DNA from 4 places in the Photobacterium damselae subsp. damselae genome. Region 3 is predicted to be linked to each of the others. Evidence: predicted binding sites of a transcription regulator. Region 3 holds the regulator's gene; each other region holds the start of a gene.
What was found. Region 3 encodes PurR, which represses purine synthesis genes. Its sites were predicted from a motif close to TNANGNAAACGTTTNCNTNA; they were not measured.

Region 1 (7,562 bases), 1.4 Mb from region 3:
AGCTACCGTTATTGGCCAAGTTGAACTGGCGCCACATTGTAGCATTTGGCCTCAAGTCGTTATTCGCGGAGATGTGAACTATATAAAGATAGGGCGAGAGAGCAATATTCAAGATGGGGCGGTTTTACATGTCAGTCGACCATCACCGCAATACCCAAATGGTTTTCCTCTATTAATAGGAGAACAAGTAACGGTTGGACACAAAGCCATGTTGCATGGATGCACAATAGGAAATCGAGTATTAATCGGCATGGGCACCATTATTTTAGACGGTGCAATCATTGAAGATGAGATCATTATTGGAGCAGGCAGTGTTATACCGCCCAATAAACATTTACTGTCGGGTTATCTTTACTTAGGCAATCCTATCAGACAAGTTAGACAATTAAGTGATGCCGAGAAATCCTCATTGACTCTCTCGGCAAACAACTATGTTCGTTTAAAAGATGAATATCAACTTAACCAATAATGATATCGCCGCACTCATCAAAACGTTCATCTTCAATCATCTCTTCTGCGATTTCTTCAAGATCAAAGCGCAGTTCAGCAAAACGAGCCAATATTATCTCTTTATTGGCTAACTCTAGATTAGGAGAATGTTGTTGTAGCCAAGCTAAAGATACCCAGCACGTAATTAAAGCACCGGCCTGCTGAGCTGGGAAATTAACGGCTTGGCGCACACTGTCCCATAGCTGAATATCTGCAAATAAAATATCTTGATTCATTTTCTACTATTTACCTTGTAATGAGCGGCGTAATTCTCGTTGAACTTGCTTCGCCCCAGGTCGTAACCCACGCCACAGCATAAAGCTCTCAGCGGCTTGACCAACTAACATACCAAGTCCATCTAGGTTTTTGCTTGCACCCAGCGTACTTGTCCAGTTATTAAAAGCTGTTGGTTGAGCACCATAAACCATATCGTAACAACACGAATGATGAGTAATAACAGAAGTTGGCACATCAGGCACAGAGCCCGACAAACTGGCTGATGTAGAATTTATCACAACGTCAAACCCATCTTGCAATGCTAACGTTTCATTGTCCATTGCCGCAATATTACCAAAAGTGGCAAATGTATCCGCTAAGGCTTGAGCTTTATCATAAGTACGATTGGCGATGACCAATTGTTGGGGATTTTGTGCCAATAGCGGCAAAATAACCCCGCGAGCAGCGCCTCCAGCCCCAATTAATAGAATTCGCTGATTTTCAAGCGTTACTTGATGAGCCAATAAGTCCTGTACCAACCCCTCACCATCAGTGTTATCTCCCAGTAATACACCATCATCTAATAATTTAAGTGTATTCACCGCTCCTGCTAAACGTGCACGTTCTGTCAGTTGGGTTGCGACGCGATAAGCTTGCTCTTTAAAAGGAACAGTGATGTTACAGCCTCGACCTCCGGCAGCCAGAAAATCGTCTAATGCTGTTTGAAATCCGTCTAAGGGCGCTAATATCGCTTCATAACTCATTTTCTGACCTGTTTGGCGGGCAAATAAAGTATGAATATAAGGGGATTTACTCTGTGCAATGGGATGACCAAAAACTGCGTACTTATCCATAAGAAATCCTATTCAATCCAATTCCGAGGTTTGAGATAATATTGATAAAGCTCAGCTTCTGCACTATTGGGTTCAACCTGATAATCGTATTCCCACCGAGCTAATGGTGGCATCGACATAAGAATCGACTCCGTACGGCCTCCACTTTGTAAACCAAAGAGCGTTCCGCGATCATATACTAAATTAAATTCCACATAGCGACCGCGACGATACAGTTGAAATTGACGCTCACGCTCGCCAAAGCAATGAGATTTTCGCTTTTCGACAATCGGTAGATAAGCATCTAAATAACCTTGCCCTACCGCTTGGATATAAGCAAAGCACTTATCAAACTCCCATTGATTTAAATCATCAAAGAACAATCCACCAATACCACGGGTTTCGTTGCGGTGGGGTAAGAAAAAGTAACGATCACACCAAGCCTTATGTTGGGAATACACAGCGTCACCGAATGGTTGGCAAAGCTGATGGGCTATTTGGTGCCAATGAAGACAATCTTCAGCAAAAGGGTAAAACGGCGTTAAATCAAAGCCGCCACCAAACCACCAAACAGGTGCTTCCCCCTCTTTTTCAGCGATAAAGAAACGGACATTAGCATGGGACGTTGGTACATAAGGATTATGAGGATGAATCACTAACGATACCCCCATAGCTTCAAATCGTCGCCCTGCTAATTCAGGTCGATGAGCCGTTGCCGATGCAGGCATTTCAACGCCAAATACATGAGAGAAATTCACTCCGGCTTGTTCAAATACCTGACCATGACGTAATACTCGCGTACGACCGCCACCACCTTGTTCTCGTTGCCAATCATCTTGCTCAAACTGTGCAACACCATCTTGTTGTTCAAGAGCGCGACAAATTTGATCTTGTAACTGCAGCAAAAAGATTTTCACCGCTTCTTTATCTATAAAGGCCATATATTACCCTTGTCGAAATACTTTACCCGTTTGTGCATCGCGGATTTCAGATGGATTATCACGACCACCCACTTCGCCTTGTAAGATAGCCGCTAAATACTGCCCCAACTGCGCTTCAACGTCTTGATAGGTACGCCCAGGTTCTTGTCCTGTTAAATTAGCGCTCGTTGAAGTTATTGGTTTACCAAACTGACGACACAGTTGTTGAACTAAAGGGTGATCACTGACCCTTACGGCAATAGTCTCAAATTGGCCAGTTAAAAATTTAGGGACCGACGGTTTCGTTGGCATCACCCAGGTTACAGGCCCTGGCCAGCTATTTTTTATCTGCTCAAGTTGGTTGGTCGTCAACTGACTTTCATCAACATAAGCTAATAACTGATCATAATCCGCAGCAATTAAAATTAAGCCCTTCTCTATTGGGCGCTGCTTTAATGCTAAAAGTTTGTGTACGGCTTGTTCGCTATCAGGATCGCAACCAACCCCAAATACCGCTTCTGTTGGATAGCCAATCACTTCTCCTTGTTGGAGAGCGGCTACGACTTGAGCAAAATTATCCACAACGGCCTCTTCTCTTTTTTACTGTTATCTGTTTAGTTTCAGTTTGAAGTGCTTATCTTACCCAGTCCCTATTGTCATAGCTATGCAGGAATTAAATTCGATGCAAAACCCTGACGCAAACGTTTTCCTTAGCGAAAAAGCACCGTATAATGCCGATATCGGTCGCTTTATACCTATTTCAAGGAGAACACAATGAAAGTTGGGATCATCATGGGCTCACAGTCAGACTGGCCAACAATGCAACATGCTGCTGAAATGTTAGAGCGGTTTAATGTCGAATACGAGACCAAGGTTGTGTCTGCTCATCGAACTCCACACTTATTGGCTGAATACGCTCAAAACGCGCAGCAAAGAGGTATCACCGTTATCATTGCTGGTGCTGGCGGAGCCGCTCATTTGCCAGGGATGACAGCTGCATATACTTCATTGCCAGTACTGGGTGTTCCGGTTCAATCTCGCGCCTTAAAGGGGCTTGATTCACTTCTTTCTATTGTTCAAATGCCAAAAGGTATTGCTGTTGGCACTCTTGCTATTGGCGAAGCGGGAGCTGCAAATGCAGGACTATTAGCCGCTCAGATCATTGCAACATCTAATGAAGAAGTTCGCCTTGCTATCGAAGCGTTTCGTCAACAACAAACCGATACTGTTCTTAGTCAACCCGATCCTAGTCTGGAGTAACTATGCAAGTATTGATCTTAGGTGCAGGCCAGTTGGCTCGAATGATGTCTCTCGCTGCAACGCCACTAAATATTAATGTTCTGGCATTCGATGTGACGACCAATACCATAGTCCATCCAATTAGTGGGCAAACTTATCCATATAGCCTTGAGCAAGCCATTGCACAGAGCGATGTAATCACGGCAGAGTTTGAACATATTGCCCACGATATTTTGGATTTATGCCAACAAAGCGGCAAACTCTTTCCCGCGCCAGAAACCATAAAAATTGGTGGTGATCGCGCAAAAGAAAAAGCATTGCTCGATAATGCCCAAGTAGCTAGTGCACCCTATCACATCATCCATAATCAAGACGATTTGATCTCAGCAATCACTGCAATAGGTCTACCTTTGGTACTAAAAAGTACATTGGGAGGGTACGATGGAAAAGGTCAGTGGCGTCTGCATGATCAACACGATGTCGCCTCGCTTTGGCCTCAGCTGGCAGCGTGTATTGCAGCCACACCAAATCAAGCCATTATTGCAGAAGCTTGGATCCCATTTCAGCGCGAAGTTTCCATAATCGGGGTTCGTGATAAGCAAGGTAATATCACCACCTACCCATTAACCGAGAATATCCACACTAATGGCGTTTTGAGTCTTTCCACGGCGTTAATAGAAGATAACAAGCTGCAACAACAGGCTAACTGTATTTTTAGTCAAGTTGCAGAACAATTAGATTATGTTGGTGTGTTGGCGATTGAACTGTTTGATGTCAATGATCAACTGCTGGTCAATGAGATTGCACCTAGAGTTCATAACTCAGGCCATTGGACCCAACAAGGTACCTTATGTTGCCAATTTGCAAATCATATCCGGGCAGTTTGCGGCCTGCCTTGTGGTGATACTGCTGCACGATGCGCCACCGCAATGATCAACATTTTAGGCATTGATTCTTTGCCAACCGAAATTTACCAACTGCCATATTGCAGCGTACATTGGTATGGTAAAGAAGCGAGAGTTGGGCGAAAAATGGGGCATATTAATGTGACTGCAGCCACCACAGAACAACTGCAGCTGGCGTTACAGCACTTAGGGTCGATTCTACCAGAGACCCAATTTCCAGCCCTACCGAGAGAGCACTGATATCCTATTAACTCTCGAATCAAACAATACCAATCCATCTAAGGCGCTCACAATCAGCGCCTTAGGTTTATTTAGTATCGGTACTATCTTGATAGGCTTGGCAATGACGGTTAGCACACTGCAACTTCACACCTGCGGCCAGTTTTTTCTCTATTAATAAGGGATAATGGCACGATTGGCACTCTCCAATCACAGGCTTATTGTTCACAGCAAAACGACAGCGTGGATATTGATCGCAGGCGTAAAACAGTTTGCCATAACGGGACTTACGCTCGACTAAATGACCTGTTTTACATTCAGGGCAAGCGATATGTGTCTCTTCCGCTGGCTTTTCTGGTGAAGAGATATAATCGCATTGAGGATAGCTGGAACAGCCAATGAACATTCCAAATCGACCTTGGCGCAACACTAATTCTTGTTGGCACTTAGGACAAGGAACGCCCAGTAATTTCACTATGTGGCCATCATTTTGCTTTAGCGGTTGAATATAATCACACTCTGGATAATGGCTACAACCAAGAAAAGGTCCATGTTTACCAAAGCGCATTTGCAATGGCTCACCACATTGAGGGCAAGTTTGCGTTAAGGCATGTTCATGATTAGAAAATAACGATGAGTGCGACATAGAAGGAAATACCAGCAGTGATCAATAAAGCTACAGTAGCAAATCGCGGTAGAATAAAAAATGAAAAATCGGGCCGATATTACCCGATCTGTTCACTTTTATTGGCTATCTTAATGGAGATACCCTTCTTGAGTGCCATATAGCAACTCTTCCATCTGAGTATATGCATTTTCATTATCTGGCGCGTTGAACAGTACCATTAAAATAATCCATTTCAGATCATCGAGTGTGAACTCATTGGTATCGAGTTCCATTACTCGATCAACAACCATTTCTCGTGTCTCAGTACTAAGCACGTTCAGTTGTTCAAGGTACGTCAAAAAGCCACGACATGCGATATCAAGACGTTGCATCTCTTGTGGCGTATAAATACGCATCGAAGTGATCGCACTCATATTGGCATATGGTGTATCGCTATCTTCTTGCAGTGCTGCGAGGTTTTCCAACCAATTTAGTGCCTTATAGATATCATCTTGATGAAACCCTGCGCGCACCAACTCTTCCGATAACTCATCTTGATCCAACATGAGTTCAGCATCGCTTTGAATGTAGGTTTCAAACAAGTACATCAGTATATCCATCATGGCTAGCCCCTCCTCGTTCTGATATAACCACCGGGTAATGCGGTGACCAATCCGAGCAATTCTAATTCTAATAATTGCGTCATGACATCATGAACTGGCATTTGGCTGCGCTCAGCTAAGACATCGACTGGTATCACTTCGCTGCCTACGGTAGCCAACAGTTCAGGAAATGGCAATTGTTCATTTTCTGTCTCGGGTAGAGCTTGGCTTAATTGGTGATTAATTGCGCATTCTGTTAGGGCGCCTACCTCCTCGAAAATATCTTGAGCACTTTCTACAAGTTTAGCACCCGATTTTATCAATGCATTACAACCTCGGCTGGCGGGATTATAAATAGAACCCGGTATAGCAAAGACCTCTCGGCCTTGCTCTAAAGCATAATTAGCCGTAATTAATGATCCACTTTTTTGAGCCGCTTCCACAACCAATACTCCAACAGATAAACCGCTAATAATCCGATTTCTACGTGGAAAAAATTGGGCTCGTGGTTTTTCTTGCGGCCAAAACTCAGAGACAAGAGCGCCCTGCTCAACAATACTTGCAGCTAACGATTTGTGACATGCGGGATAAATCTGCTCCAGCCCGGAACCTAAAACGGCAATGGTTGCCCCGCCATGACGTAGGGCTCCTTGATGAGCTTGACTATCGATGCCCAAGGCTAAGCCACTGGTTACCACATAATTTTGCGCCACAATATTTGCAGCAAAGTCAGCGGCAATTTCTCGACCATCAATACTGGCTGAGCGACTACCAATAATGGCAATTTGAGGCTGGGCTAAGAAAGAAGGATCACCTTTAACAAATAACAAAGGAGGTGCTGAGCTGATCTCCTTTAATAAAGGTGGATACAAGGGCGAAACTAAAGGAATAATGTGACAATGGGGACGCTGCTGCCAATTTAGCGCCAAATCTATTTTCTTATTGTCGGGATGCTTAATGGCGGCAACCTGCTTTAGCGTCAACCCGATACTTCGCAGTTCAGACTCATCCATTGCCATAATTTGCTCTGGCATTGCGTGTTGTAATAAACGACTGATACGGTGGCCACCGAGTCCAGGAACAGCCACCAATTTCAGCCAAGCATGGATATCGTCCATTATTAATATGTTGGCGGTAATGCCACAACTCCTGCTTTAAATGGTTCAAAACTCTTTGTTACTACAGCTAAACTAAAATACTCATAGGGACGTAAGACCATAACCTCACCCACCTCAATGTGCTTCAACTGTTGTTCAGCACCGGAGAATCGACTGTCGTGATAAGCGTATTCCCCTTTTGGACCAGAAATATCAGCCCCATCACGATACAATTTAAACACCTGCCCCGGCTCAAAGTTATCTAGATGACCACGATCGAGTATTATCACTTGTTTTGACGCCATATATTGCTGACCCGAAATAGAACCAACTACCTGAGCTTGAAGCTGACTTGGGGCCACGGTTGGAGCAAAAGACATATTTAAACTACGAGTATCAATTGGAGCAGGAAGCACTAAATCATTTTGATGAATC
Region 2 (7,562 bases), 610 kb from region 3:
GCATCATCGGTACGAGGAGCCTCTGTTGAAGCGATACGAGCCAAGACTTCTTCAAGCACAATAGGGTCAACCCCTTGCCAGATCCATTGTGGACGACGCAAAACTCGATACCATCCCGTTTCACTATCGCCATCAATTGCGTTATGCACCGCTGTATCACTATGAGCAATTTTCACTAAATTTGATGTTTCTTTAATATTAGCTCTTGGTGCAAATAGTTTTTCAGACAGATTGGTCTTTGAAGATTCAGCCATAATAACTTCCCTAGCCGTTCAAGGGCATCACACTGCAACTTAGTTACAGTCGCCAAGAAAAAAGTATCTCAATGTAATACAGACAAACAGTAACATACTGTTTCATTAGTTATTACATATGATAATTTGAATTACAGATACTATAACAAGGCTAGTATGGGTTTGCTGTTAAATCATAAAAAAAGACGCTCAAAATAGAGCGCCTTTTAGTCAATCTTAGTTTACTGGATTTAGTAAACTACTTCTTATCGATGATCTTAACGTTTAGCGATAGGATCAACAAATGTTACTGCCATATCCCAAGGTTGTTCAATCCAAGTATCTTGCGGAATATCAACAACAAAATCATCGACAAGGTGCTTACCTGCAGGTTTTGCACATACAGTTACAAACTTACCACGAGGGTACATTTCGCGGATTTTCTCAGCAGTACCGCCAGTATCAACCAAGTCATCAATGATAATGAAACCTTCACCATCACCATCAGCTTGCTTAAGAACACGCATATCACGTTGGTGATCATGGTCGTAGCTAGAAATACACACGGTATCGACATGACGAAGGCCTAACTCACGAGCCAAAATCGCTGCAGGTACTAAACCGCCACGGCTTACTGCAATAATACCTTTCCACTGATCGGCAGGTAGCAATTTCTCTGCTAACTGGCGAGTGTACATCTGCATGTTATCCCAAGTGATGACGAACTTCTGAGTCATAATCCAAAGAACCTCTGTTCTGATAAAACTGTAAAAATATAGAGGCTAAACAGAAACTATCTAGCCAAACTGAAACTTATAGAAAAATGATTTTAGCTAAGAACAGACCTGCAATGACCCAAACACTGACATTGATATCACGCCCTTTCCCGCTCATCACTTTTACTGCAGCGTAAGTAATAAAACCAAGACCAATACCTTCTGCAATTGAGTAGGTTAAAGGCATTAATAAACACACTACAACAACAGGTGCTGCCTCGGTAAGATCACGCCAATCTACGCTCACCAACCCAGACATCATTAAAATTGCCACATAGAATAATGCACCAGCGGTTGCATAAGCAGGAACCATCCCGGCAAGTGGCGCAAAAAATAAAGCCAACAGGAATAATACACCGACTGTGACAGCAGTAAGACCTGTACGTCCTCCAACTGCTACACCCGACACACTTTCAACAAAAGAGGTGGTATTGGATGTACCTAATAACGCACCAATCGATGTTGCTGTACTATCAGCTAATAATGCACGACTTAAACGTGGCAGTTTGCCATCTTTATCCATCAGATTTGCTTTTGTTGCTACACCAACTAATGTGCCTGCAGTATCAAACAAATCAACAAATAAGAAAGCAAATACAACAGAAATCAGGCCCACTTCCATTGCGCCTGAAAAATCTAACTGCATAAAGGTTGGTGCAAGACTTGGTGGCATAGAAACAACACCGTTATAGGTCACTTCACCAAAAATAATGCTAATGCCAGTAACAACCAAAATAGCGATTAATACTGCAGCTTTATAACCACGATGAACCAAAGCGATCGTTAAGAAAAAACCTAAAGCTGCCATAACAGCTGGGAAACTGGTTAGATCGCCTGCACTCACTAACGTTGCAGGATTATCAACAACGATACCCGAACTTTGCAGGGCAATAAAAGCAAGGAATAAACCTATACCTGCCGATATCCCGATCCGCAAAGAATGAGGGATGGCATTAATTATCCATTCACGAACTTTAAGCAAACTCAGGGCGATAAAACATAAGCCAGATAAGAAAACCGCAGCTAATGCAACTTGCCAAGTATAGCCCATACCAAGTACAACGCTGTAAGTGAAAAAGGCATTAAGACCCATACCTGGCGCTTGAGCCACCGGATAATTTGCAATAAAGCCCATCACAAAACAGCCAATCATGGCAGCAAGACAGGTCGCAACAAACACTGCGCCCTTATCCATACCGGTATTGGCCAGCATTGTTGGGTTCACAAAAATAATATAAGCCATGGTGAGGAACGTTGTTACCCCAGCTAGCACCTCAGTACGAACATTCGTACCGTTTTCCTTTAACTTAAACAGTTTTTCGAACATGCAACTCGGTTCCTTGGAGATTTATGCATAAAAGTAAAATAAAAATAGAAAACGTTTGCGCAGCCTATTTTTGGGGTGGGATTATAGTCGCAGAAGTGATGGATTTCCACTATTTACCCTGACAATTGCCAAAAAACTAATAGATTAGAGTTCTATTTATGTTCAACAAAAATTTCAAGATAAAAAGACCTTTAAAAGCAATAAGATAAATAAAATAGGTGTGATTATTTTTTCAACAACCAAAAAATGAAGAATGCTATTCTTAAGCAAGTTTGCTTTTACAAGCATAAAAAAACGCCACCCCAAACTGGAGTGGCGGCAGAATTGTTGCAAATAACCACATTTGGCTATTTAAGAATTCTTAATTTTAGGGGGGGTGAACATAATGTTCGGTGTTGCTGTATTAGAAAATACAACAGCACAAATTCAATTATTTATAACCGAAAGAACTTGGGTAAGTGAAGTTACCAGTATAGATAGAACGGTTATTCCAAAAATGCGCAATAGAAGAAAATAGTTTCATTGTTATCACCTTAATCATAAGTAATCCAAAAACATGCGTCATGCATGGCTCAAGTCCTTGGAGCAATTTAGACCATCATTGGTCCCACTTAATCTCGGTTCCTTGGAGGCGATATTCTCGGGCTCATCCTGAGCGTTTAGTGTATTTACTTCGTTTTCTTTGAAGATGCTGAAATCATAACCATATAGTAATTTAATTACAAGCATTTTCTTTAAGCTCGTCACACTTTTCACAAAAAACACTTTATTCTGACATTATACGGTAATTTTATTACACCGATAACGAGCTGCTTTTATTCAACCAACCAATTATTCAAAGTCATTTCTTCTTTTTGCTCAATACGCCAGTTAAAAAACAGTCAAGTTTCTACAAAATCGTATAGCGTTATGACAATCAGAGTGATGGAGAGCTCACATTCCCTTTCAAGTAAAGAATTTTTCACTATCACGGCCAAAGACACAGTGGTATGCTGAGTCCATTCATGATAGTTAATATCACTATCATTTCGGTTATCTAAAGCAGCATTAGACTGTTCTTTAGGTAAAACCTCAGCCCAAGATTCTATAAAGGGAGACTGCTGTGTCTGAAATCAGTCAACTTTCACCAAAAGCGTTATGGCAATTTTTCGATAAAATTTGTTCTATTCCTCACCCATCAAAGTATGAAGAGCAATTAGCACAATACATCGTTAGCTTTGCTCAACAAGAAGGCCTTGATGTTCGTCGCGATAATGTTGGTAACGTAATCATTAAAAAGCCAGCAACGCCAGGAATGGAAGATCGTAAAGGTGTGGTTCTACAAGCTCACATCGATATGGTTCCTCAGAAAAATGAAGACACGGCTCACGACTTCTTAGTTGATCCTATCCAACCATATGTAGATGGCGAATGGGTTACTGCTAAAGGTACTACTTTAGGTGCTGATAACGGTATTGGTATGGCAACATGTCTTGCAGTTCTGGCTGCAAAAGATATTGAGCATGGTCCTCTAGAAGTTCTGCTAACTATTGATGAAGAAGCAGGAATGACAGGTGCTTTCGGTCTTGAAGCTGGCTGGTTAGAAGGTGATATTCTTCTTAATACTGACTCCGAGCAAGAAGGTGAAGTTTACATGGGCTGTGCTGGCGGTGTAGACGGTGCGATCACAGTAGAAATTGCTCGTGAAGCAACACCATCAGAGCTTGTTGGTGCAAAACTTGTTATCAAAGGCCTGAAAGGTGGTCACTCAGGTTGTGATATCCATACTGGTCGTGGTAATGCAAACAAATTGCTTGGTCGCTTCTTATTTGGTCACGCTCAAGAATTAGGTTTGCGCTTAGAAAGCATCACTGGCGGTAGTCTTCGTAACGCTATTCCTCGTGAAGCAAATGCCGTTGTAGCACTACCAGCTGCTAATTTAGATAAACTAAATGAACTATTTAGTCATTATCAAGATCTGCTAAATGCTGAGTTAGGTCATGTTGAAACTGACATTAACCTATTTATTGAAACTCAAGAGCAACCAGCCCAAATTATGGCTCTTGCTGATCAAAACCGCCTAGTTGCTGTACTAAATGCATGCCCTAACGGCGTGATCCGTATGAGTGATGATATTCAAGGTGTTGTTGAAACCTCTCTAAACGTAGGTGTTATCACAACGGAAGAGAACAAAGTTACTATTCTTTGTTTGATTCGTTCACTTATTGATTCGGGCCGTAGCAACGTTGAAGGTATGCTTAAAGCTGTTGCCGAACTGGCAGGTGCAAGCTGTGAGTTTGCAGGTGCTTACCCAGGTTGGAAGCCTGATGCAGACTCTGAAATCATGCATCTATTCCGCGATACTTATAACAATATGTATGGCCGTACACCAAATATCATGGTGATTCATGCTGGCCTTGAATGTGGTCTATTTAAGAAACCATACCCAACTATGGATATGCTATCTTTTGGTCCAACAATTAAGTTCCCACACTCACCAGATGAAAAAGTTAATATCGAGACTGTTGCCCTATTCTGGGATCAAATGGTAGCGATCTTGAAAAACATCCCAGTTAAACACTGAGTTTCTGGTTAAAGAAAAACGAGCATCGTAAAGGTGCTCGTTTTTTTATATATAAAGCAACAATAAACTAAAAATCCCAAGCAAGTTGCTGCGCCTTTAGCCCTTGTTCAAGCCCAACACTCAAACCAATTAAACGAATTTCTCGCCCCTGTTGACGTGTCATCGCCTCTTGCAACAATCCAGCAAATTGCTCTTTTGTTAATTTAGGGAATGAATGCTCAACCGTAGTCTGTTGGAAATCAGCAAACTTTACCTTAACACCTTGTTTGGCAATATTAAGCTCAGGTCGTACCCGTTGTAATCGCTGCTCTAATTCAGGATAGAGCTTTTCTACAACTTGCCAACACTCATCATAGGTTGAGATATTATGAGCAAAAGTACGTTCAACACCTACCGACTTTGCTTTACGCTCAACGACCACTTCTCTTGGATCAATACCATGGGCACGATTCCATAGTGATTGACCAAACTTACCAAATTGCTGCATTAACAGTGTACGATCGTAATTTTGAACATCTTTGCCAAGATACAAACCTTTATCATGCAGTTTTTGTAACGTTACCTTTCCCACTCCTGGGATCTTTTCTAACTTAAGCTCTGTCACAAAAGGCAGTATTTGCTCAGGAGTTACCACATATTGTCCATTAGGCTTATTCATATCAGAAGCAATTTTGGCAACAAACTTGATCGGGGCAATTCCGGCTGATGCGGTAAGTTGTAACTCACGTTCAATCGTTTGACGAATATCTTGCGCTATCAAGGTTGCAGAGCCGCGAAACATCTCACATTCAGTGACATCTAAATAGGCTTCATCAAGTGATAAGGGTTCAATTTTATCGGTATAGCGGTGAAAGATCTCGCGAATCTGCTGCGAGACTTGCTTATAAACCTCCATCCGCCCTCTAACCAAAGTCAGATGAGGACACAGTTTTAATGCTTTTCCGGTTGGCATAGCAGAGTGGATACCGTATTGCCGGGCAATGTAATTACAAGTACTGACGACGCCACGCTCTGAGCGTCCGCCAATCGCCAACGGTACTTGTTGCAATTCAGGGTTATCTCTCATTTCTACAGCTGCATAAAAGCAATCCATATCAACATGGATGATTTTACGAACGGGTTCTGTTTGAGGAGAAATTAGAGACATAGAAAGCACTGTTTATTCATACAGCACTATTATAGCGGGAAATGGGGAAAAAGGTCTAGGGTCTAGGGTCTAGGGTCTAGGGTCTAGGGTCTAAGAATGTGTTGACTAAGCCTAACGATATATCAAGCTTTTCACTCCTAAACCCTATCCTAAATTTTTCTAAGCTCTAGCTTCTAGAAACTTAAATCATTTAAATAATCTGATTCTTCTTCCACTCAGCCTGACGTGCGGCACGAGCTTCACGTTTTTTGCGTGCATCACACGGTTCAGGACAATCACACTCTTTATCGATGCCCACTGAACCTAAGCCACCACAGCTACCGCTTACGGTTTTACGTTGGAAGATGTATCCTACGGCCATTGCAACAATAACCAATAGGAAAACAGCAAATGTTGTAAGATATACAGCCATGACTACCTCTATCTACTAATTTTTCTTAACGACGTACTGTGCAAACGTATCAGAAGCGTATTCTTTAAAGCCATCTTTAGTTTTCACAATAAGCATTACAGGAAGTTGTTCTTTGTTTGCTAATGCAATTGATTCATGCTCACCCATAACAGAGAATGTCGTAGCATAAGCGTCTGCCGTCATGCTGTTTGGGCTGATCACAGTAACAGAAACCACATGGTTCGCAATAGGTTTACCAGTACGAGGATTGATTAAATGAGAATAACGAACCCCATTTTGTTCAAAGTAATTACGGTAGTCACCTGATGTTGCAATGCCGTTATCACCAACTTGGATAATATCCTGAACCGCACGTTCATTGCTAATCGGTTTTTCAATCGCAATACGCCAAGGGACATTATTTACGTTTGCCCCTTTAACTCGGATCTCACCACCGACATCAACCATATAGTCTTTAATATTTAAACTTGCTAGATATTCTGCGATAACATCAACACCATATCCTTTTGCAATCGATGAAAGATCCACATAAAGGCCAGGAATATCTTTAATCAGCTTATTATCGCCAGTAACCGATAGGTGATGGTAACCCACTTCTGCTTGACGAGAAGCTAGCTCTTGTTCAGTTGGAGTTTTCTCTGGACGCGCTTCAGGACCGAAACTCCACAAATTAACCAAAGGTCCAACCGTGACATCATAGGCACCATTAGACAGCTGAGAAATACGCAGAGCTTCACGAATGACTTTTGCTGTTGCTGCTGAAACTGGGAATGGCTCACTGCTTTGATGCTGATTAAATCGACTCAGTTCGGAACTAGGGCGATATGTCGACATCTGATCATTGACTAACTCAAGTTTACGATCAATTTCAGCCTTAATGGTTGCTGGTGTTGGTAAATCGGGTTGAGAAATATACTTAATCGAGTAATAGGTTCCCATTGTCGTGCCATCTAAATGCACTTGCTCGCGCTGATCCCCACACGCCGTTAAAAATAGACTGACAGCCAAAATAGCGGTCAATCGAATCCAGAGTTGTTTCATTATGACTCCTAACTTCTAAATCATTTTAATTATGATTAGTAAGTGCCTGCTTACACTATGTAT
Region 3 (7,562 bases):
ACCTCAATTAAACGTTTAAATATCGCTATTATCCTGACTCTTTTTTTGCTCTGCTTTTGGTTGAATTGGTAACGAGCAAAAACCTTGAGCAGGAACATCAAGTGCTGTATTGAACTTGGCAGATAAATTCTGAAACGCAATAAGAGCCGTTAACTCTACAAGCGAATCTTCATTAAACCATTGACTTAATGTTGCGATCATATCTTCTGTCACTTTCGAACCCGTAATGGTCATGGCTTCGGTGTATTCGAGAACAGCACGTTCCTGATCCGAAAATAGTTCACTCTCTTGCCAATGTGCAAGTTGTTTGATTTTATCAACAGAATTACAGCGTTCAGCAAGCTTCATTCCATTAGCATCAACACAAAAGGCACAATCATTTAGCTGTGATACACGAACACAGACTAATGAACGTAAGACAGGAGATAGTGGGGATTTCGAGCGGTCTAAGTATCCAAAAAATCCTGCAACAAGCCAAAATAGTGTTGGCTTACGTCCCCATAACTTGGCTGGATTTAAAACGCTACCATAGTGTCGTTCTTGTAACCAAAGTAATGGGCGGATAAAGATGGAATATTTTTTCTTAGCTTGAATGCGCACGGACAACCCTTACTGTCAAAGTGTACTGAATTAGCAACAAAGACCGAGGGTAGCGCGTTTTTATTTCAGCAAAAGCAAAAAATCTTTAAAAATCGATTAGTTGATGGAAAATTCTACAACTTTAGAGGTTTCTTGCTGCACGGTACGATTATCAGGAAGATCGTTGATGAGGATATAACCACTCAAAAAAACCGGAAGAACCGCAACCAATAGGCTTTTCCCTATGTGGTAATTACGATACCAATGTTTGCGAGCCTTAAAAAATAGGATCAAACCCCAAACAAGAAGAAAGATATTTAAAAAACCCATCACGACAATGGTATCAGAGAGTGATTGTAATGAGGCTATATTTTGCTTTACTGCAATGAGAACGGCAAAAATAGGTAGAAAAGAGAGAACGATACTAATTTGAAGTAGTCTTGGCCATTTACAAAACTTGTCTTTAAAAATATTTGTAGTTTGTCCTGGAAATGGGTTGGAACAACTCATAATCGCCTCATACAACATTAGCATCTCTAAGTATTTAATTATTTGAGTGCCCGTATTCCTATATAAGCCTCAAACTATAACTATATTATCGGAAAAATGAGTGAAGGGTAGTTTTGATGTAAGGTGGGTGTAAACTTTGTGACTTTGTTCAATAAACTTTAGTTGTATTTATTTTTTGTATGTCTGTATATGATTATTTTTTAAAAACTGTGTTTTATATTTAATGGGTGGTTTTAACCTAGATATATAAGATTATTAATATATTAATCAGTTGTTATGTAACTTGTTTGATAAAAAAAGAGGCTGATAATAGCCTCTCTACTTAAGTGTTAATTTAGCCAACGTATTGTGAGTATTGTTTTTAATTTAATGACGAAAGTAGCTCATGGCGACGCTGTTCAGTAATTACTGACCAATGCTGACCACTGATAGCTCCTTCAAGTGCCCACAATAGTTCAAGATTTAAAGAGTCTCCTTGAGATGACTGTAGTGCTTTAAATGCATCAAGAGCACCAACAGCAAATAATTGCTCAACGGTTTCAATTCCTGCTTTTTTTAACATGCGTTCATTGGTTAAGCGTAGATTAGGTAGATCTTTAATTCGATTAGGTGTTGCTTTTGATTTGGATTCCTTATCCTTTTCTGCCGCTTGGAGAGAGAGTTCACCTTGCTTGATTAAGCATTGAGTATCATCCCACCAATAGTCAGGAATGGCATAATGTTTTGTGACAACTGGAAATCCTTTTTTGTAATATATATAGGGTTTTAGTCCCAGTGCTTTAAATTCCCCTTCATTATGGCAATTGGCCCGTAGATGTAGCGTATTGTTTACTACCAGAGCAAACATAGTATCACCCGCGAATATACCAAAACCTCCAAACATAGAGCGTGATTTGATACGCCCAAAACATTCAAATAATTTTAACGTGTTTTTTAATACTGGTTTGTCCATGCTTCTTCTCGGTGAAAATAATCATGAGTCACCTAACATCAGAGCGGGGATTTAGATTATCAGAATAACTAAATATTCTGTCAGAAACCCTAAGATTCATGACATTGATATTTTGATTATCGGCAACCCCGCTACCATGAGTTTATGTATATAAACTTTTAGGCCGGAAGCTTTGCGTCCTATCTCTTTCAAGATAGTTTGCCCTGTTCGTAACTGATAAAGGTTAACGTAGATAGCTTAATATTTTTTATATGAAGTTGCAAAATTTGTGATGTTGATTCAGTTAATAATTTAAAATGAGTAATATAGATGCATAAGAAATGTTTAATTATCAGCCAAAAAAGCGCTTTAAGAATAAAGTGTTACGAACATATCCTATTATTAACCTTTTTTTAAATCGTAATTTGGTTAAGGTAAAATGAATACAGAATAAATTTTAATTCATTAAACTGATTAGACCTGTTTAGTCTTTCTTTTTATATAAAAAAAGCCAATATTGAATATTGGCTTCATATTTGGAATAGATTCCCAATTAATTAAGATTCTTTACCGACTTACGAATAACGAGCTCAGGCGCCATTTCAAAAGTTTGACGCTCATGATTCTTATCTTTGACGCGATCCATTAAAATTTCAACAGCCGTTTTACCTAAACGACGTTTTGGCTGATGGATTGTTGTCAATGGCGGTGAAAAATATGGCGCTAAATCGATATTGTCATAGCCAATAATTGAAATATCATCAGGAACTCGTAATCCTGCTTGTTCAAATGTGCTGATCATCGCCATAGCCATAATGTCATTAAAACAGAAAATAGCCGTTGGACGTTCAGTCATCGCGATAAAGTCTTGCGCCGCTTTTACTGCCGTATCACACTCAAAATCACCTTCAAGAATCCAATCTTCATTTACAGATAGATTGCTTTCTGCCATCGCTTTACGGAAGCCTTTAAGACGCTCGCGACAGGTTGACTTGTCTTCATGACCAGACAAACAACCAATTTTGGTATGGCCATTTTCAATAAAGTGTTTAGTTGCAATATAGCCGCCATGCTCTGCATTATCTTGGATTTTATCTGTATGTGGTGACTCTGGGCCCCAATCCATGATAACCATAGGCAGATCTTTTTTGCGTTCTAGCAACTCAAGCAGTTTCTCATCCAGATCGGAACACATAACAAGCAGACCATCGACACGCTTTTCTGCTAGCATGCGAAGGTAATCTTGTTGTTTCGATAGGTTACCTTCTGTATTACACAGAATAAGCGTATAACCTTCTTTATAACAGTACTCTTCAACACCGTGAACAACTTCAGCAAAGAATGGGTTGGTTGATTTAGTTACCAACATACCGATTGTACGGGTTGTATTGCATTTTAAACTGCGAGCAACAGCACTTGGAGCGTAATTAAGCTCATCAACCGCTGCCATAACTTTCTTTTGTGTTGCTTCTGCGACAAAGCGCGTTTTATTGATCACGTGAGAGACTGTCGTCGTTGAAACACCAGCCATACGTGCAACATCTTTAATCGTTGCCATAGTTATTCTTCTAATAATGGGGGTCTAGAGTCAGACCGCAATTCTTTCGATATCAAATTGGTTAGCCAGCTCTACGTTGAGTCTCTCTGGCTATTCAGTTTGTTATCACCACACAGTTAATCTTGCTTTTAATCTCTAATAATTAGCTAAAGTTTAGATGATTAAGCAAGTAATCGGGTTTGTATTGTGAAACCCGCTAAAAGCTAAAAAGCCGCACCATAAAGAGCGGCTTTTTGATAACAAGTGCTATAAGTGAATATTATACGATTCTATTACATTGTGTAATCGCTTGCGATCACATTTTACCTAGAGTCTGCGCGAGTGCAATGTTTCTGTGCTTGAAGCGGAAAATACTTGATAGGCATCAATAAATTTGAATGTAATTAAACGTAAATATTCATTGGTTTTATCGATTAATGGCACAATTTCTGCTCATAACAGAGACATTAAGCCAAAATAACCGGGTAGTTATGTTCTGGATGAGCGATAACTTGAACTGGCCAGCCGTAAACATTTTCGACTGCGGTTGGGGTTAGTACTTGCCATGGCGTACCATCAGCTTGAATTTTGCCTTGGTTCAAAATGATCAAACGATCCGCGTATTGAGCGGCTAAGTTCAGATCATGAATAACAATGATAACGGCAGCACCCTGTTGTGAAAGCGCTTGTGCAATCTCTAAAGTATGATGTTGATGAGCAAGATCAAGAGCAGATGTGGGTTCATCAAGCATTAAAATACATTGTTCGCCAGAGTGCGATAACTGGGTTAATACTCTGGCAAAATGAACGCGCTGTTTTTCCCCGCCAGATAGCGTTGGATAAAGCCTGTTTGCGAGATGATCCACACCAACTTTAACCATATTCTTAGCCGCTAGTTGTTGCGCTTGATGATTTGATATTGCTAAAGGCATCGCACCAAGCTCTGCAACTTCATGAGCAAGAAATGAGAACGATAGGGTACTGTGCTGCGGCAATATACCCATGTGTTTTGCCAATAATTCAGATGGCCAATGATCTTTGGGTCTTGAAAAGATCTCAATCGATCCTGAATTTGGCGTTATTTCACCGTTTAATACCTTCAGTAGACTACTTTTACCGGCACCATTTGGACCTAACAGCGCGGTTATTTGCCCAGACCTTATTTCTAAATCAACATTATCTAGTAAGGTCTTTCTGCCCAGCTGCAAATGAAGGTTAGAAGCTTTTAGTGCTATTGCGTGATGAGAGGATAGTGTGCTGCTCATGCCATACGTCCTTTTTGCTGGATCAATAACATAATAAAGAAGGGAGCACCGATGATGGCAGTGATAATACCAACTGGTAACTCTTGAGGAGCAAAAGCGGTACGAGCAATCATATCTGCAAGTAACAAAATGAAGGCGCCTAATAGGGCTGATACCGGAATTAAGTTTTTATGGTTTGGTCCAATTAGCATTCGTCCCAGATGAGGAATAATAAGGCCAATAAACCCTATCGGACCTGTTAGTGACACGGTAACGCCAACACCTGCGGCACAAGTAATGATTAACTGTTTTTTAAGGCGTTGGACATTTACGCCCATATGCTTGGCTTCTGATTCGCCCAATAAAAAAGCATTGAGTGCATTGGCTTTACGATAGAAAAAGAAAAACAGTGCAACAAAAGATACGGTTGCTAGAGCGATCCCTGACCACGTTGCGCCAGCTAATGAACCCATTGACCATAAAGAGAAATCACGAAGCGCTTGATCGTCGGCAACATAATTAAGTAAGCCTAAGCCCGCGCCTGATATTGCTGAGATTGCCACCCCCGCTAACAGCATCACAGTCACCGATGTTCCATTAGTTCCAGTACCTAAACGATAAACAAAGAAAGTACTGATAACACCGCCAATAAAGGCAAACAGAGGGATTGCGCCTAAGTTTAAAATGGTGGGAAATTGCGCTGCAATAGGTGCAAATACAATGATCGCTAACGCAGCCCCAAGCCCTGCACCACCTGTTACCCCAATGATGGCGGGATCAGCAAGTGGATTACGAAATAGCCCCTGCATTACCGCACCACAAATGGCGAGAATTGCTCCAATCATAATACAGAGCAGAGTTCTCGGTAGACGAATCTGATTGATAACTAAGCTGATATGATTTGGCAGTTCGGTATGCCAAGGCAGTAAGGCTTTAATGCTATCACTATAGCTAATAGACATTGGGCCAATAACAATAGAACTGACGATGGCGAGTAGTAAAAGGCCAAAGCCAATAGGGTAGAGGGAGCGGATGGATAAACGTTGATTTCCCATAAAAACTCAAACTATAAATAGGAGAAAAGAGAGGGAATCAGATGCTCCCTCTGATGATAATTATTTTACTGAAATTTCGTTATCTGTTACTGATTCACAGTTGGATAGAAAACATTTGATAATCGAGCCGCTTCGTTGAGGCTATGGATACCGAGACCACCAATAAGCGCTGTACCATCTATCACAGCTAATGCATTATTTTGCGCTGCGGGTGTTTGGGCTAGTACTGGAATCTTCTTAATTAGATCTGGCATCGTTTTGATGGTTGCCGCGGTTCTAGAGCTCAATAAAATGATATCAGGCTGCATTTGAAGCATGGCTTCTGTTGAAATAGGTTTATAGTTTTCAACAAATGCAGCAGCCGGGTTTATGGCTCCAGCAAGGTTGATAACGGTATCTGCCGTTGTTCCTTTACCTGCTACATTGACAGGTCTCCCATCATGAATCATCACAAACAAAACTTTTTTTTCTTTAAAATTAGGATGTTTCTTAAGTTGAGATAGATGATCCGTTAATGTTTGAACAGTATGTTGCACTTTTTGTTCTAACCCATCAGCTTGTTTTTGGTGACCTGTTAATTGTGCAACTTGTTCAATTCGCTTAGTAAGATCTGAAACGGTATTCCCTGAGTTGACGATATCCACAGCAACGCCAGCTTGTTTCAATATGGTGAGCGTCGATTCTGGACCCATTTCGTTTGAACCAATAATACGAGTTGGTGTGAGTGACATGAGATTTTCTGCTGATAATTGACGATGATAGCCAACTTTAGGCATCTTGGTATCAACCAATGTTTGACTGGTACTGTCTACAGCAACCAGTTGATCGCTGGCATCTAAGGCATTGATAATCTCAGTAATTGCAGATCCGGCACTGATAATACGCGAGTCATTGTTTTGTGCATAAGCTGACGTCGCTCCAAATAGGATAGCAACAGCTAAAGATACGGTTTTAAACACTGGTGCTGGTTTAATTAGACTCATGCTTTGTTATCCTCTTCCATTAGCAATTGAGTAGCCTTGATGTCATTTTTTTGTAAAAACGCTAAAAGCTTTAACATTTGTTCGACTGAGGCCGTTTTCTCAGCCCCAATCACAACCGGTTTCGATGGGTTTGCTTTAACTTCGTCCAATAAGGTTGTTGAAAAAGCCTCCCAACTTTTTTGTTGATTTCCATCTAGAGCCCAATGAGGTTCAGAGGCAAGTAGGTTAATGGTTATAGGATCGGCAGAGGTCGTCTGCAGTATTTGTGTTTCTGTTTGTGGGAGATCGACATTCAGCGATTTAATTTTTACGCTTGCTGTTAACAATAAGAAAACCATTACAATAAAAATAATATCGAGTAACGGGGTAAGATCCGGTGATAACTCATCGTCCTGCCAGCGGCTATTTCCTGTGCTTATCATGAGAGAGCCTCACCTTGAACTGGCTTATCACAAGTTGTTGTTACTGAGATCCCTTCCAGCCATAAATTGCAGCGATTTAAACTGTGTTCAAGTTTTGAGGTAATGCTATCAGCCCAAAGTCCGAGCAGTTGTGCACCTGTAATGGCTGGTAGTGCAATGATTAAGCCTGCGGCAGTGGTTCGCATCGCAAGACCTAACCCATCGGCCAGATCATTTGGGGTAACTGAGCCTGTGGTCATAGCAATGCCTTTAAACATATCGATCAAACCTAATACGGTACCTAATAAACCCAGTAATGGAC
Region 4 (7,562 bases), 190 kb from region 3:
AATTAAAATCTCTCGGTGCTAAAACCATTGCTTTTTATTCATTAACTTCTATTTTAGCCATCTCGCTGGGCTTAGGAGTATCCTTGTCCCTGCCGCCATGGCCTCAATTGATTGATCCAAATACCGTTGCGCTTGGTAGCAATGTCACTCTAATTGATAGTAGTTCATCATCAGGTGGAGCCATTGTTGAAAAGCTCTTTAAAATGGCCTTGGTAAATCCATTTCAAGCCTTAGCAACAACCAACTTACTGGGTATTGTGGTCTTTGCCCTTCTATTTGGTATTGCACTACTTGCCACTTTACCGGAGAAACACCCAGTATTTGAGGTTATCAACGGGCTTAATCACAGCTTAAATCGACTGGTTTCTGCCATTATTAAGCTAGCGCCTTTAGCTGTATTTGCCATCGTTTTTGAATTTACCTTAAAAAGTGGCAACGCATTATTTGGCGAATTAGCTCGTTTTGCTCTTTTAGTCTTTACCTTAACACTCATTCATGGCGTGATTGTCTTACCGAGCATTGCTAAATTAGCAACTGGGATCTCATTTAAAAAGTTGTTCAGAGCTTTATCTGCTCCAATGGCCATGGCATTTGCAACGTCATCTAGCTCAGCCACACTACCTCTTTCAATGCAAACAGCTGAGAATGAATTAGATATCTCACAGTCCACCAGCAGTATGGTGTTGCCATTAGGCTCAATTATGAATATGGATGGAACCGCTCTCTTTGAAGGGGTTGCCGCTATTTTTCTTGCTCAGCTATACGGTATCGATCTGGGAACAACTGGCCTGATTATGATCTTTATTATGGCGATGGTCTCTTCTATTGGAGCACCAGGAATGCCATCAGGATCCATGTCTGGAATGCAATTGGTTATGCTTGCAGCTGGTATTCCACTAGAAGCTATTGCAATTTTATTACTGATTGAACGCCCTCTTGATACCTTCCGTACTGCGGTGAATGTTGAAGGTGATTTAATTGCCGCACTTGTGGTTGATAAATGGCAAAATAAAACTTCCGCTTAATCGATTAATTAAAAATTGGTGAGCTATTCATAAAAAAACAGAGCCACTCAATACCTTTATATTGAGTGGCTCTGTTTTATCAAATCAAGAATATCGACGATTTAAAGCATTCTAGAACGAGCTTTCGCAATCACAATTAAACGGTTCGCAAGCACTTTTTGTTTTGTGCTACCAACAGTTTGAATTTCCCTTAATAATCGAGCCAGTTCTGTCTCAAAATATTTCTGTTTTTTGGTGCGCATGAGCGTCCGTATAAGCTTATCTGCATTCTCTGGCAATGGCTGATTTAACGCCCACTCATAGCTATATTGCTGATACGCACCGTCGCTAGATGGTAACTCTATTTCTCGTTCTTTTGGCGGTTGAGCCATATTGTCTAATCGTCCTAAACGCTGGTAATAACCATACACAATAGGCGATTTATGATGAGGTAATTCACCCTCTTGATACAGTTTCTCTCCAACCGTTTGGGCAACATCCACTTTTGACTCTAAAACAAATTGACTGGCGTTTTTGTTGGCGCGAACGTAACTCTCTTTTTTCTTTGGCTCAACCGTATAGTAGACGCGAGCAACATCTTTCGCTCGTGTCATGGCAACATAGGCTAAGCGGCGCTCTTCTTCCGTATCAGCGGCTAATCCAGCACTAGAGCGATTCATATACGGAAAGGCATCTTTATCCCAATATGGCAGATAAACTTGGCTAAACTCACACCCTTTAGCGCGAAAAATTGTGGTGACCTGTACCCCATTGATATTTGGCTGCTGGGCTTGATGTTGATCATGATGAGTCGATTGCTGTGTATAATATTCAAAATATTGAAGCGCTTTCTCACAATGTTGATCCATAGACTCAAGCACTGTTTCTACACTGTCTAATCGTTCAACCGCTTCTTCAATTTCAGATGCCGTAGCCTCCGTTTTCCAAATCCAATTATCTAACTGGCTCTCTTTACGGTACTGACGATACACATCAAGCGCTTTAAATTGCCCTTTACGACGCAAAGTAATCAGTAACTCGACTCGATCAATAAACGAATCTAAATTCAACGCTGAATAAATTTTCTCTGCTTTTGTTACATAAGCTCGCCACTGCTCTATTGGTCGATTCGCTAATTCATCACACAGAGGCTTAAGATCTTTATTGGGAACATAACAGTGTGGAAATGCCATGATATTAAAGAGAAAACTAGAGCGCTGCTGCGGTGACTGTTGCTCAAAACGCCCGATAGCAAAACCTAAAATATCCATCAGCAACCGGACTTCCCGACTATGACCCAATACCGAAGGCACTGGCATTTGATAAGGGATCTTTTTGGTCAAAAATGCCAATTCAAATAACAGTGTTTGCGACCAACGACGAACCAAGATTGCCACATCTTTAGCTTGGCCACCTTGTTCTAAAAACTGCTGAATAGACTGCGCAATTTCACCAACTTGGCGCTCAGAACCAACCACTTCAATTTGGGTATCAGAAACTGACTCATGAGATACCGTTTGAAAGTCATGAAAGCGATTTCGGTTATTCGATATCAAGTGGCTAGCGGCAAGCGCTAAACTGTGTCCAAAACGGAATGTTCTCGATAAGCTATAGGTTTTTGCAGGCGCAAAGTCTCGTTCAAAATTGAGCATAAACTGAGGGGCACTGCCTCGCCATTTATAGATACACTGATCGACATCACCAACAGCAACTAACTGAGACTGAGGACCAAGTAATTGCTTTAGTAATTGATATTGAGCCGTATTAATATCTTGAAATTCATCGACAACAATAAAGCGACACTGTTGATGATAGTATTGTCTTATCGCTTCATTATTTTGAAGTAACTTAACGGTTTCAACCAACCAATCATCAAAGAAAAGTAATTTCCGCTCTTGACGTAACGTTTCAAAATTACGAAATGCTTCAATAATAAATTGATACTCACTACTAATATCAGAAAGGTCAAATACCTCTTTTGGTGGCAGCATATAAGCTTTAACCAATCCAATGAAATTCATTAGCAGTTCAATTGTCTTCGGATCTTTATAGGTCTGCTGCTTTTGATAAGACTTTTCTTGAGCTCCCATCTGACGCAAAACTTGTTTAGCAAGCGTCTTATCACTTTCACCTTGCTGGAAATCGACTTGGTAACCCGTTTCACGTAAATAACCCGTGTGACGCAAGAGCTGATAACAAAAACTGTGAAAAGTATGAACAGGCACCTGCTGCTCAATACCGATACCTTGAAGCTTTTGTTTAAAGTCATTGCGGATATCACGGTTAAACATCAACACCAGCATATTATTCGCTGGAATTTGTGCCAATTTATGCTGAATAAGTCCAACTAAGGTGGTTGTTTTACCTGTACCAGCACCTGCTACACATAGAGCATTACCTTGCTCATGGTGAATAAAAGCAATTTGTTCAGGGGTAAAACAACTCATAATAATAAAGCTCTAAATTAAACATTTTTTGATGCAGCATCATACCACAGCCAAGACCATCACAATGCTCGCTTTTACATTCATGTAACTGGGTATATCTCATCATCAACCAACAAGAAGCAATCCCCGCTTCATAACCCCGCAAATAAATGTGACCAAATACTCATTTTGATGAAACATTAATCGTTCGTTACACTTTAATTGTCGAATGAAGCTAAATAGATTGCGAAACGAAATATTTTACGCTAATTACACTGTATAAAACCACAGTTGTTTAAGAGTATTTTTATTTGTGGCAAATTTTACAACCCATTTCACCGTAGCGGCCGTGGTTAGTGGTGTGGCAGCAGCAGCGTTACTCTCCGCCGAACATGTAATGCCAGTAACGGCCATCTGGTTAGCATTTCTTGGTACCATGGGCGGCTTATTGCCCGATATCGATTCAGATCATTCCACATCGATGAAATGGTTATTTACACTGCTGGCTAGTTTTAGCTGTTTTATCTTGCTCTGTCATATCTACTCACACGTCACTATGTTAGAGCTTTTATTTTATATCGTAGGGCTATTCATCATTGTTCAAGTTATTATCAAAGCTTGGGTACAGAGAATCACTATACATAGAGGTTGCTGCCATTCTATCGCCTTTGTTACCTTATTGGCGCTATGTGTTACACATTTAGCAAGCTTACTCGGTTACAAAAATACCTTTAGTTGGCTATCTGGAGGCTTTGTTTTATTAGGGGGTTTAGTCCACTTAATTTTAGATGAGATTTACAGCGTAGATTTGGCAAACAAGCGCATTAAGTCATCATTTGGTAGTGCCCTTAAGCCTTTTTCTTTGAGCAATCCATTTATTAGCTTGGCGCAAGTGACGGCAATTGTGCTGTTACTGTATTCAGCACCACCAGCCCATTCAACCATACGCTTGCTCAGCCATTGGCAGCATTTTCATTTCAGTCCATCATGGCTAAATATTGACCAAGCTCAATACTGGCTTAAGGATGTACTAAATTCCACAGCAGATAAAATCAAAACTGTTCATATTCCATCGATTTAGCACATAAATCATCAAGATAGATTTTATATACTGGAGCCATTGTTCATAACCTGAATAATGGCTTTTTCTTTACAACACACCACCGCGCAAACGTTTGCTATTTTTAACAAAGCGAGTATGATGCAGGCCATAACCAAGGTTAATCTCCACAACCTTAGAGGTTAACCGTTGAAATTTATGTTTCATGCTTTGATATAGGGATTTCACCATGAGCCTTGCTGATCAAGTTCTTGCTGTCAACGATGACCTACCCATTCGTACTAATCAACCAGTCCATAGCGGTAAAGTTCGTTCTGTCTATTGGTTAACACCAGAAGATAGTCGTCGCTTAATCCAAGAGAAAAATTATAACGTTCAACCCGATGCCGAATTGGCTATTATGGTGATTAGCGATCGTATATCAGCATTCGATTGTATCTGGCATGCCGAAGGAGGACTCAATGGTGTACCGGGAAAAGGAGCGGCATTAAACGCAATTTCAAATCACTGGTTTAGCCTCTTTAAACAACACAATCTTGCTGATAGCCATATTCTTGATATTCCTCACCCTTTTGTTTGGATTGTACAAAAAGCTAAGCCAGTCAAAGTAGAAGCTATCTGTCGTCAATATATTACAGGCTCCATGTGGCGAGCTTATGAAAAAGGTGAACGTAATTTTTGTGGCATTGAATTACCAGAGCGATTAGAAAAAGATCAAAAACTGCCTGAGTTACTTATTACCCCATCAACCAAAGGGATTTTAACTGGTATTCCTGGTGTGCCTGAAGTCGATGATGTTAACGTCACCCGCCAAGATCTTGAAAATAATTTAGCCGCATTTAATTTCCAAGATAAAGCCGATATAGCAACTTATGAACATATGCTAAAAGCCGGATTTACGGTGATAAGCGATGAGCTCAAGCAATTAGATCAAATCTTTGTTGATACTAAGTTCGAGTTTGGCTACGTCACAGATGCTAATGGAAACGAAAAATTAATTTATATGGACGAAGTTGGTACACCTGACTCTTCTCGCATTTGGGATGGTACTGCTTACCGTAATGGCAAAATTGTTGAAAACTCCAAAGAAGACTTTCGCCAAGTATTATTAAACTATTTTGATGACCCTGATATTCTGCTAAATAAAGATCGCATGGATGAGCGTTTTGCATTAGCACGGGATAATGCTTTACCTCAAGAGACTTTAATGGATATCTCGCGTATCTATATTGGAATTGCTGAAAAAATCACTGGACAGAAAATCATACTCAGTCAGAACCCAAAACAAGAGATCATCAAGATCTTAAATGATCAGTACGGACTGATTGATTAATATTTTTTATTTTAATAAGAGGGATATCTTTCCCTCTCTTACTCTCTTACTCTCTTACTCTCTTCACTATATCCAAGACAGAGCTCAAACTATAAAACCTGTTACATAATAATTCATTTCTATTCATATATCACTTTGCCATACATGACTTATTCATAATGGAGAGCATCTTTACACCATGCCTCTTCAACACGTTAATATCGTAACAATTAGGTCTAAAAAACATACGATACATAGTTTAAAAACGCAGCATACATCACTAACACAACTGACTTATTTATTATTATTTTGTCATAATTTTTCATAACAATTTAACAATAAATCACATCATCGTTTTACATCAAAAAACCTTACAAATATTGCAATTACCCCATAAGTATTAATTGAATCTGAATAAACGAATACTTTATGATCGCAAAATAAATAGATTTATAAAAAATATGTCTACGTATTCATTTTCCCTTATTAGCAGGAGTTTCTTTATGAGCAGTGTTACTGATCAAAAAGACCAATCGACGCGCGGCCGCGAATGGAAGGCTTTCCTCTTCATCACAGTCTTTTTATTTCCCATTTTAAGTGTGATGGTAGTAGGTGGTTACGGATTCATTGTGTGGATGCTACAACTGTTTGTGTTTGGCCCTCCAGGCCATGGCATGTAAGTCAAGTACGCATTAGAAATCATTAGAGAGGCACATAATGAAAAACTTTCTTCGCAAAGCTTGGCAGACATTCTCTCGTCCAAGTGTTCATATCAGCTTAGGTGTATTAACCCTAGGTGGTTTTATTGCCGGTGTTATTTTCTGGGGTGGTTTTAATACAGCACTTGAAAAGACCAATACCGAAGAGTTCTGTGTGGGTTGTCACGCAGAAAACGTTGCACCAGAATTTGCCAACACCATTCATGACAAAAACCGCTCAGGTGTTCGTGCAACCTGTCCTGATTGTCATGTTCCACACGAATGGACAGCAAAAATTTCCCGTAAGATTCAAGCAAGCAAAGAAGTTTTTGCTCACTTTGCTGGATTTATTGATACACCAGAGAAATTTGAAGATCGCCGCTTAGTTCTCGCGCAACATGAGTGGGAACGTTTTAGTGCTAACGGCTCTCTTGAGTGTCGTAACTGTCACGACTATGACGGCATGGACTTTAGTAAGATGTCGCCAACAGCTCGTGTCCAAATGAAGAATGCGGCAGAACGAGATCAAAGCTGTGTTGACTGTCATAAAGGTATTGCTCACCACCTTCCAAAGAATATGGACAGCAGCGGTGGCTTAATTTCAGAGCTAGTAAACCTATCACACAACACTAAATATGCTGATGGCGAAACCGTATACAGCGTGCGTTACCTACCTGTGTATGAAGATAAAGATCTAAAGGTTGAAGCCGGTCTTCTTAACCCAGCATCAGGCGTAAAAGTTATCGCGCAAACCGACAAGGCTGTTGAAGTTGAAATTGCTGGTTGGCGTAAAGATAAAGGCTATGGTCGAGTTATTCAGGAAGATTTTGGTATGAATATCCCGGTTGCCTCTCTGGTTAAAGAATCAGCACAAAACGATCAAGTGGTTGATAAATACGAAGAGAAAGTTGACGACTTAACAGGTCTTCCATGGCAGCGCGTAACGGCTAAAGTTTGGATGCCTAAAGATTCTCTTGTTAACGACATTACTCCAGTATGGGAAAAGGCAAAATCGGCTTACACCACTAACTGTTCAGTATGTCACACCCAACCTGCGGAAAA

Region 1: purE (5-(carboxyamino)imidazole ribonucleotide mutase) is a predicted target of PurR. The motif match lies at 3,152-3,171, and genes of this name have one in related genera.
Region 2: WAX86_RS03965 (NCS2 family permease) is a predicted target of PurR. The motif match lies at 2,380-2,399, and genes of this name have one in related genera.
Region 4: WAX86_RS05890 (phosphoribosylaminoimidazolesuccinocarboxamide synthase) is a predicted target of PurR. The motif match lies at 4,594-4,613, and genes of this name have one in related genera.

What each region holds. Positions count from the first base shown of each region.
Region 1 is NZ_CP146970.1:80,636-88,197, reverse strand. Features, by position in the region: gene WAX86_RS00420 (gamma carbonic anhydrase family protein) at 1-469, shown strand, start outside; gene WAX86_RS00415 (DUF1488 domain-containing protein) at 459-725, opposite strand; gene aroE (shikimate dehydrogenase) at 732-1,559, opposite strand; gene hemF (oxygen-dependent coproporphyrinogen oxidase) at 1,568-2,479, opposite strand; gene WAX86_RS00400 (L-threonylcarbamoyladenylate synthase) at 2,483-3,040, opposite strand; gene purE (5-(carboxyamino)imidazole ribonucleotide mutase) at 3,233-3,718, shown strand; gene WAX86_RS00390 (5-(carboxyamino)imidazole ribonucleotide synthase) at 3,721-4,842, shown strand; gene WAX86_RS00385 (topoisomerase DNA-binding C4 zinc finger domain-containing protein) at 4,910-5,467, opposite strand; gene WAX86_RS00380 (DUF494 family protein) at 5,578-6,051, opposite strand; gene dprA (DNA-processing protein DprA) at 6,054-7,148, opposite strand; gene WAX86_RS00370 (LysM peptidoglycan-binding domain-containing protein) at 7,151-7,562, opposite strand, start outside.
Region 2 is NZ_CP146970.1:883,924-891,485, reverse strand. Features, by position in the region: gene frsA (esterase FrsA) at 1-254, opposite strand, end outside; gene gpt (xanthine phosphoribosyltransferase) at 512-970, opposite strand; gene WAX86_RS03965 (NCS2 family permease) at 1,047-2,336, opposite strand; gene WAX86_RS03960 (aminoacyl-histidine dipeptidase) at 3,439-4,899, shown strand; gene dinB (DNA polymerase IV) at 4,967-6,046, opposite strand; gene nqrM ((Na+)-NQR maturation NqrM) at 6,237-6,458, opposite strand; gene WAX86_RS03945 (FAD:protein FMN transferase) at 6,474-7,499, opposite strand.
Region 3 is NZ_CP146970.1:1,493,209-1,500,770, forward strand. Features, by position in the region: gene WAX86_RS06800 (carboxymuconolactone decarboxylase family protein) at 16-600, opposite strand; gene WAX86_RS06805 (hypothetical protein) at 697-1,089, opposite strand; gene WAX86_RS06810 (TfoX/Sxy family DNA transformation protein) at 1,451-2,041, opposite strand; cyclic di-GMP riboswitch class I at 2,160-2,254, opposite strand; gene purR (HTH-type transcriptional repressor PurR) at 2,574-3,578, opposite strand; gene WAX86_RS06820 (heme ABC transporter ATP-binding protein) at 4,025-4,822, opposite strand; gene WAX86_RS06825 (iron ABC transporter permease) at 4,819-5,856, opposite strand; gene WAX86_RS06830 (hemin ABC transporter substrate-binding protein) at 5,943-6,839, opposite strand; gene WAX86_RS06835 (biopolymer transporter ExbD) at 6,836-7,261, opposite strand; gene WAX86_RS06840 (MotA/TolQ/ExbB proton channel family protein) at 7,258-7,562, opposite strand, start outside.
Region 4 is NZ_CP146970.1:1,305,309-1,312,870, reverse strand. Features, by position in the region: gene WAX86_RS05905 (dicarboxylate/amino acid:cation symporter) at 1-1,025, shown strand, start outside; gene WAX86_RS05900 (ATP-dependent helicase) at 1,127-3,451, opposite strand; gene WAX86_RS05895 (metal-dependent hydrolase) at 3,744-4,511, shown strand; gene WAX86_RS05890 (phosphoribosylaminoimidazolesuccinocarboxamide synthase) at 4,720-5,823, shown strand; gene torE (trimethylamine N-oxide reductase system protein TorE) at 6,306-6,482, shown strand; gene torC (pentaheme c-type cytochrome TorC) at 6,520-7,562, shown strand, end outside.